Regions from separate parts of the Sinorhizobium sp. BG8 genome, predicted to be linked through region 4. Evidence: predicted binding sites of a transcription regulator. Region 4 holds the regulator's gene; each other region holds the start of a gene.
The links. The regulator PhoB, encoded in region 4, activates phosphate uptake and scavenging genes when phosphate is short. The targets are predictions, from matches to a motif close to TGTCATNNANCTGTCAT.
Positions count from the first base shown of each region.

Region 1: the regulator PhoB is predicted to act here: its motif matches at 1,415-1,431, upstream of F3Y30_RS18925 (DUF1045 domain-containing protein).
Region 2: the regulator PhoB is predicted to act here: its motif matches at 1,045-1,061, upstream of F3Y30_RS02815 (alkaline phosphatase).
Region 3: the regulator PhoB is predicted to act here: its motif matches at 923-939, upstream of F3Y30_RS01755 (1-acyl-sn-glycerol-3-phosphate acyltransferase).

Region 1 is NZ_CP044011.1:4,041,350-4,043,548, forward strand. It holds partial or broken gene puuE (allantoinase PuuE) at 1-543, opposite strand, end outside; gene F3Y30_RS18925 (DUF1045 domain-containing protein) at 647-1,354, opposite strand; gene F3Y30_RS18930 (PRC-barrel domain-containing protein) at 1,550-1,924, shown strand; gene F3Y30_RS18935 (FAD-dependent oxidoreductase) at 1,926-2,199, opposite strand, start outside.
Region 2 is NZ_CP044011.1:609,382-611,580, reverse strand. It holds gene F3Y30_RS02820 (aspartate-semialdehyde dehydrogenase) at 1-719, opposite strand, end outside; gene F3Y30_RS02815 (alkaline phosphatase) at 1,113-2,199, shown strand, end outside.
Region 3 is NZ_CP044011.1:376,400-378,598, reverse strand. It holds gene F3Y30_RS01760 (tyrosine recombinase XerC) at 1-850, opposite strand, end outside; gene F3Y30_RS01755 (1-acyl-sn-glycerol-3-phosphate acyltransferase) at 981-1,883, shown strand; partial or broken gene F3Y30_RS01750 (primosomal protein N') at 2,072-2,199, shown strand, end outside.
Region 4 is NZ_CP044011.1:1,223,112-1,225,310, forward strand. It holds gene pstB (phosphate ABC transporter ATP-binding protein PstB) at 1-53, shown strand, start outside; gene phoU (phosphate signaling complex protein PhoU) at 99-812, shown strand; gene phoB (phosphate regulon transcriptional regulator PhoB) at 862-1,545, shown strand; gene F3Y30_RS05665 (GcrA family cell cycle regulator) at 1,651-2,169, opposite strand.

The DNA of each region.
Region 1 (2,199 bases), 1.7 Mb from region 4:
CCCCCTTCCTCCATCACCAGACGCAACGTATTCTGAGAGGGCTTTCCCTGGTACATGCCGAGGGGTGAGACCCGGTCAGTTCCTTGTGAAGCCGCACCGCCTCTTGAATATGCCAGCGTTCGACGTCCTCCGGAAAGTCCTTGTACTCGAGCCAACGGTAGCCGTGGCTCGCGATTTCCCAGTCTGCCTCCTTCATCGCCGTAACGGCTTCCGGGTTGCGGGCCATCGCAAGCGTCACGCCATAGACGGTCACAGGCACATTGCGGCTGGTGAAAAGCCGCCACAGCCGCCAGAAGCCGGCGCGCGACCCGTATTCGTAGATGGATTCCATGTTGAGATTGCGCTGGCCCGCCCAGGGCTGTGCGCCGACGATCTCCGACAGGAGGCATTCGGATGCCGGATCTCCGTCCAGAACGCAGCTCTCGCCCCCTCCTCGTAGTTCACCACGAACTGCACCGCGATCCGCGCATCGCCCGGCCAACGCACCTCAGGGGGAGTCCGTCCGTAGCCAACGAGTTCGCGCGGATAAGTCTTGTCTGCCATCTGTCTGCCCTTGCCGGTTTCGCCGAACGGTATCATCCGCGATCGGAATGTCGAGGCGAAATTGCTGGCATCCAAAGGACACTGGAACGGGGGCCGAAGCGTCTCAGGCGATCCGCCGGCTGTCGACGCGGCCGATCGGATGGAGCGAGTGGACCCGGAAAGGCGAGCCTGTCTCCTCCTCTACGAAGAGGGCAATGCTCGACACCTCGAGCGGCAGGCACGCCGCGGCGGCGAACTGTTCGCGCAACGCCTGCACGACACGGGCCCCGTCGCTCGGACCGACCGTTCCGGTGAGGCTCATTTGGAAGCGATACTCGTCCATCACGTGCGGATCACCCCAGCGGTGGAGGTTGGCGAACTGCGGGGCCGTGAGGCTGTCGGGATCGCGCCGCTCGATTTCCGCCTCGCTGAGAGGCGCGCGAAAGGCATCGAAAGTCTGCACCACCTTTGCCGCCAGCAGGCTCATCGAGGAATCAGGCAGCGCTGGCGCCAGTCCATAGCTGTCGCCGCAGCGGACGATCTCCATCGGCGCCAGATGAAACGGCTCCATGGCACCTGCAAACAGCATGAGCTCCTTGAGCAGCATTGCTTCGGTCATTCCCTCCGCGAGACGAAAGGGCGCCTTGAGGCTGGCATGGAAACCGTAGCGGCGCGGAAGCGCCGTATAGTAGGCCAGCTCCTGGACGGTGAGCCCACGCAGGGGCGGCGCGTCCACCAGCTCGCCGGAAAAGGCGTTGCGCCCAAGCCACGCCGCCGCGGCCACCGACAAAGGATGGTGCACGGGCGGCGTGAAGTATATCGCGTATCGCATGGGTTATCCTCGTCCCCGGATCGTATTCTTCGCATTGGGGAGAAGGGCTAGGTGATTTGCATGACAGCTTCACGAAGCGCCCATCACCAATTCTGCTGATCGGGAGAACGGGAGTGCCTGTCGTTTCACTGCAATTGCGGGGAACAATTGCCGGATCCCCCCGTTCTACTTCAGCAAAACAAGAAGGAGACACTCATGACCATGCAGGACGCGAGCATCAGGGAAACATCGGAGCTCATTGCGAGTGACAAGGTCGAGGGTACGAGCGTCTACGGCGCAGACGGCAGGCACATAGGTTCGGTCGAACGCCTCATCCTCGACAAGCGGAGCGGCCACGTCTCTTACGCCGTCCTGAGCTTCGGCGGCTTCCTTGGGATTGGGCACGATCACTATCCGTTGCCCTGGGGCAAACTCAACTACGATGAGAGCCTCGGAGGCTATCGTATCGACGTTACCAAGGAGCAGGTTGAAAACGCACCGCACTACGAGAGCGAAGCGGAGTACGAGTGGGACCGCAAGAATGGCAAGGTCATCCACGACTACTACGGCGTGCCGCCCTATTGGATGTAATTCATCTTTTCTCCGGCGCGCGGCTTGCAGCCTTGAGGTGTGAGCCAACCGCGAACGACGGCGGCAGCCCCTCGGGGCTGCCGTTCTCGATTCCGGCAATGACCGCCCGTGCAAGCTCGTGGGCGATGCCGAAGCTGATCTTGAAGCCCCCGGTGAGCAGACTGACATTGTGCAGGTCCGGATGCCTTCCAGCCATCGGATCGCGGCCGATCGCCTTTGGTCGCAGGCCGGCCCATCTTTCGACCACCTCGGCCTTTTCCAGCAGCGGTGCCACC
Region 2 (2,199 bases), 610 kb from region 4:
ATGAAAACCGGAACCCTGACCGCGGTGCAGGTCACCTTGATCTTCGGGTCAAGCATCTTCTTGGTTTCGGCCAGGACCTTCCATTCCTCCTTGGTGTACCCGTCTTCCATGAACGAGTCGATGTGGGGAATGACGTTGAAGGCGATGCGCTTGGTGAACTTCTTGCTCTCGATCGGATCGGCGACGAAGACCGCGCGGGTCTGGTTGAAGAGTTCGTCCATGCCTTCCTTGCCAGCGCCGGAGACCGACTGATAGGTCGACACGACGACGCGCTTGATCACCGCACGGTCGTGCAGGGGCTTCAGCGCCACGACGAGCTGTGCCGTCGAGCAATTCGGATTGGCAATGATGTTCTTCTTGGAGAAGCCCTCGATCGCGTCCGGGTTGACTTCCGGAACGATCAGCGGAACGTCGGCGTCATAGCGCCAGGCCGAGGAGTTGTCGATGACGACGCAGCCCTGCTGGCCGATCTTCGGGGAATACTTCAGCGAAGCAGCGCCGCCGGCGGACATCAGGCATATGTCGGTGTCGGAGAAGTCGTAGTTGTCGAGGTTGGAGACCTTGAGCGTCTTGTCGCCGTAGGAAACCTCCGTGCCCTGCGAACGGGCGGACGCGAGCGCGACGATCTTGTCGGCGGGGAAGTTCCGCTCCGATAGAATATTCAGCATTTCGCGACCCACGTTACCGGTGGCACCTGCGATTGCGACCTTGAAACCCATAATCCTGCTCTCTTTCTCTCTCTCCGCGACTTTGGAGGGGAAACCCGCCGGCCTTGGCGCGGGTTTCTGTCCCCGGCCAAACCGGGGAGAGAGCGGCGGGCCAGAGACGTCAGACGGTTTTCGTCGTCGTTTTGGCCGTGGTTTTGGAAATGATCCGGCAAAAATAAACCCTTCCGGCAGCGTGTGCCGGGGCGGACATGGCGGCAATGGCAAGACCAGAGCTATACATGGGGGTTCCTTTTGCAGTGCTGCTCATACGCTGATTTGTCGTAGAGTCAAGGGCGCGGATCCGCAAATCGAAGGGTGCCAAGGCGTCGACCAATCCTGTCACGCCGCTGTCACGACCGCGCGCTAGGAGCTGCCAGGACGGAATGCACATAAAGGGAGTTCCCCATGCGAACACTTCTCACCACGCTCGCGGCCGCCACGATGCTCGGTCACGCGGCCTCTGCCGCGGAGGTCTATCCTATTGATCGGGCGACTATTCTCGCCGGTTCGCCTTTCGACTTCAAGGTAGAGCTCAAGGGGCCGGTGAAGGCCGACGACATCCAGGTCACGGTCAACGGCCAGGACTACAAGGGCGTGCTCGGTGCGACGGCATCCTATGTCGCCATGGAGAAGGGTAAGGAGGACAAGGAGCTGGGATCGGCTCTTCTCCTGCGCAACGCCGTCATCGCGGCGCCCGGCAGCTACCAGGTGGAGGTCAAGGCCGGCGACCAGGTCAAGACTGTCTCGTGGGAGGTCTTCGGCACGGCTGCGCAGCCCAAGGCGAAAAACGTCATCTTTATCGTGGGTGATGGCCTTTCGGTCGCGCATCGCACCGCCGCCCGCATCATGTCCAAGGGCATGTCCGAAGGAAAGGCGAACGGTCGCCTGAACATGGATGACCTCGAACGGATGGCCTTCATCGGCACCTCCGCCGTCAACTCCATCGATACTGACAGCGCCAACACCATGTCGGCCTACATGACGGGACACAAGACGCTGATCAACGCCATCGGGGTCTATGGCGATCGCACGCAGGACAGCCTTGATGATCCGAGGGTCGAGACGATCGCCGAGGCTATCCGCCGCCAGACCAAGAAGTCGATAGGCATCGTGACCACCGCCGAGGTGGAAGATGCGACACCAGCGGCGGTCGTATCCCACACCCGCAATCGTAACGACAAGGCAGACATCGTCGGTATGCTCTATGACGTGAAGCCGGAAGTCGTGCTCGGTGGAGGATCCGCCTATTTCCTCGGCAAGGAAACGCCGGGCTCGAAGCGCAAGGACAACCAGGACTACATCAAGCTGTTCCGGGACGCGGGATACACGATCGCGACCGACAAGGACGAGCTTGCCTCTGCCAAGGCAGACGGCAATCTCCTCGGACTGTTCCATACCGGCAACATGGACGTCACCCTTGATCGCGAGTTCCTGAAAAAGGGCACGGTAGACAAGTTCCCGAACCAGCCGGGACTGGTCAGCATGACCAAGG
Region 3 (2,199 bases), 850 kb from region 4:
CATGCCCGAGCAGTTCCTGGATGGTTCGCAGATCGCCACCGCCTGCTAGCAGATGCGTCGCGAAAGAATGGCGCAGCGCGTGCGGCGTGGCGGTATCGGGAAGGCCGAGTGCACTGCGTAACTTCTGCATTTCGCGCTGTATGATCGCCGCCCGGAGTGGTCCGCCGCGCGCTCCCCTGAACAGTGGCCCTTCGGCCGCCAGCTGGAACGGGCAGAGGGCGATGTAATCCGTCACGCCCTTGCGCGCCGCCTCGATCAAAGGAACGATTCTCGTCTTGTTGCCCTTGCCGACGATGCGCAGCGAAGTGGGCGTGCCGGAAAAATCCGCTGGCGTCAGCGATAAAGCCTCCGAAATTCGCAAGCCGCAGCCATAGAGAAGGGCAAGAACGGCGGCATTCCTCTGGCTGACCCAGGGTTCGTCGGCCAGCTGTTCGCCGGAATCGACCACGGCGAGCGCCTGCCGGTCGGTCAGCGGCTTCGGTAGTGATTTGGGTTGCTTCGGCGAGCGGACCGCCGCTGCACCCGCTGCATTGACGAGACCCTTTCTTTCGAGATGGCGGAGGAAGGAACGCAGGCCCGCAAGGCCGCGGCCGAGCGTACGCGCGCCCGCTCCGTCGCGCCGGCGAGAAGCAAGAAACGCACGAAGGTCGGCAGGGCGCAGTTCGCGGATGTCGCGAAGTTTCGCCGGCCCCGCCAGATGACCCGTCAGAAAGCCGAGGAACTGCCGGGTATCTCGCTCATAGGCCGTCAGCGTGTTTTCCGACAGGCGGCGTTCCTCGGCGAGAGCGTCAAGCCAGACCTGCCGCTCCGCCATGAGCTCCGAATCCGCGATGATTAGCAGTTGATCCATGTCGGTCCCCAAAGAGAGAGCCGTCATAGTGACGCGCCAGTGTTAGGGATTTGCTAACGGTGACGGCCCGCCTGTCATCTGAGGATCACACTGAGTTGCCATATCTGGGCGGCAATCGAACGGGCACATCATGACAAGGCGCGATTCGGCAACGATGATCGGACACTTCGCTGACACCCTCGCGCTCGTCTCGCAAGGCCAGCCGGGTCATATCGTGGATACGCTCATCGCCGAGCGCGGCGCGCGCATCGTGCGACATCCGATGTGGCCGGCCTTGAGGCCGTTCGTCTACACGATCCTCAACTACCGGCGTGCGATCGAATTTGCGGATGCGGTGGCGAACCTGCCGGGATACCAGGCTTTCGAATTCCTGAGTGATATTCTTGGCCTCGAGATCGCGGTTCGCAATGAAGAGCGGATCCCGAAGACGGGTGGATTTCTTCTCGTGAGCAATCATCCGACCGGCATAGCGGACGGAGTGGCCGTCTTCGACCTGCTCAAGCGTCGGCGCCCGGACATGATGTTCTTCGCCAATCGCGACGCCATCCGCGTCAATCCGCGGATCGTAGAGATGGTCATTCCGGTGGAGTGGCGGGATGAGCACAAGAGCAAGCTGAAAACCCGCGAGACGCTGCAGATCACCAACCGGGCGATTTCGGACGGCAAGGCTGCCATCCTGTTTCCCTCCGGGCGAATTGCCTACTGGGCCGAAGGGCGGCTCAAGGAGCGGCCGTGGAAGACCTCGGTCGTGACACTTGCCCGCAAGCATGACCTGCCAATCCTGCCTATCCATATGAAGGCCCGCAATTCGGGGCTCTTCTACTGGCTGGCGAAGTGGTCCACGGAACTGCGCGACATGACCGTCTTCCACGAGCTTCTGAACAAGAAGGGTAACCGCTTCGAATTCACCGTCGGCAACCTCATCCCGCCCGACAAACTCGATGGTGACCCGGTGGACATCACCCGCGCACTCGAGCGCCACAGCGTCTTCGAACTCGCGCGCGATCCGCACACGCCGTTTGCCGTGCGATAGTCGGTCGAAAACTGCCCTTTCCTCGTTTCGGTGAAATGAGTAGGGAAGGGCATGCTTCCGCATTTCACGCCGGCCATCGGGATCGATTTCATGAAGGGTGCGCGCCTCGATCGGCCTGCGCGCGAGGCGGCTTGGCTTTCCGCATTTCCCGTTTTCTTCCCGGCCCGGCGCATGCAAGGTCGCAGATCATGAGCAGCGATTCGGTCGATCTCTTCGGCGATGCGCCTTCCGTGCGCAGCGTGCCGGTGCTGGTTCCCATGCCGGCACCGCAAGCCTATTCCTATGCGGTTCCGGACGGCATGGCGGTGGAGCCTGG
Region 4 (2,199 bases):
CCAATCCCGATGACCAGCGCACCCAGGACTACATCATGGGCCGTTTCGGCTAACCGGCGGATCATCCGAGCAGAACATTTGCCCTCGAGGAACCGAACATGTCTCATACCCATATCGTGACAGCCTTCGACGAAGAGCTGAAATACCTGGCGCGCCGAATTTCGGAAATGGGCGGTCTTGCCGAACAGATGGTCGCGGACTCGGTCCGCGCCCTGGTCAATTCGGATCTGGCCCTGGCACAGAAGGTCATCTCGGACGATATCGTCCTCGATGATGCCGAGCGCCAGATCGGCGAGAAGGCAATCGTCACGATCGCCCGTCGGCAGCCGGTTGCCGCCGACCTCCGCGAGATCATGGGATCCATCCGGATCGCCGCCGATCTCGAGCGCGTGGGCGATCTAGGCAAGAACAACGCCAAGCGCGTTATCGCCGTCGCCGGCTCCGGCATCCCGCGCAAGCTCGCGCGTGGTCTCGAGCATCTGGCGGAACTTGCCCTGGTGCAGCTCAAGGAGGTCCTCGACGTCTACGCCTCCCGCTCGCCGGAAAAGGCGAGAAGCATCCGGGAACGTGACGAGGAAATCGACGCGATCTACACGTCGCTCTTCCGCGAGCTCCTGACCTACATGATGGAAGATCCGCGCAACATCACGCCGTGCACGCACCTCCTGTTCTGCGCGAAGAACATCGAGCGCATCGGCGACCACGCGACCAACATCGCCGAGACGATCTACTACATGACGACCGGATCCCAGCCGGAAGGCGAACGTCCGAAGGATGACCATACCGCCTCGGTTGGGGCGATCAACGAATGACCATTCTGGTCTCCCGGGCCAAGCCCGGAAAGGCAGGAAGGATTGCTGAATGATACCCAGAATTGCAGTTGTTGAAGACGAGGAGGCGCTGAGCGTCCTGCTGCGCTACAATCTCGAGGCCGAGGGCTTCGAGGTTGATACGATCCTTCGCGGGGACGAGGCGGAAATCCGCCTTCAGGAACGTCAGCCCGACCTCCTCATCCTCGATTGGATGCTGCCCGGGGTTTCAGGCATCGAGCTGTGCCGGCGCCTGCGCCAGCGGTCGGAAACCGAACGGCTGCCGATCATCATGCTGACGGCACGCGGCGAGGAAAGCGAACGCGTGCGTGGCCTCGCCACCGGCGCCGACGACTACGTGGTCAAGCCCTTCTCGACGCCGGAACTGATGGCCCGGGTCAAGGCGATGCTGCGGCGCGCGCGCCCGGAGGTCGTCTCGACGCTCCTGCGCTGCGGGGATATCGAGCTCGACAGGGAAACCCATCGCGTGCATCGAAAGGCACGGGAGGTGCGGCTCGGCCCGACCGAATTCCGTCTTCTGGAGTTCCTGATGGTGGCGCCAGGGCGCGTGTTCTCCCGTTCCCAGCTCCTCGACGGCGTCTGGGGCCACGACATCTATGTCGATGAGCGCACCGTCGACGTCCACGTCGGCCGCCTGCGCAAGGCACTGAACTTCTCCAACATGCAGGACGTAATCCGGACTGTCCGCGGCGCGGGATATTCGCTCGAGGCCTGAATGCGGCAGGAGCACTGCCCGGTTCCGATTGAGAACGAGGATTTCGTCATCTGAAATGAAAAACGGGCCCGATCGGGCCCGTTTTTCGTTTGATGCGGAAGGAACTCAGCGCGCTCTGCGGCGATCTGCCGAAGGCTGGTAGGCCAGCCGCTGATGGTAGTTGCAATAGGGCGAGTTGTCCGGGGAGTCGTTGCCGCAGAAGTGGAACTCCTCCTTCAGCGGATCGCCGATCGGCCACTTGCAGGTGCGCTCGGTGAGTTCCGTCAGTTCGAGGCGCCGGGACATCGGCACCACGACGTTGCCGGCCGGAACGATTTCCTGCTCGATGTCGAAGTCGACCTCGATCTCTTCCTTGATGACGGTGGCGCCTGCCGGGCGGGCAACCGTGCGCGTCGTCACGCGTGCCGCATAGTTCGGTGCCCGCGGGGCGGATGTCGGACGCTTCGGCCGTGCCGCGGTCGGCGTGCCGCCCGATTTCGCCCGGCCCGGGAGATTGAGCCGATGGACCTTGCCGATGACGGCATTGCGGCTGACCCCGCCGAGCTGTGCGGCGATCTGGCTCGCGCTCAGCCCCTCCGACCATAGCTTCTTGAGTCTCTCGACCCTCTCGTCTGTCCAATTCATGGTCTCGTCTCCGTTTCGGCGCCGGTGAGT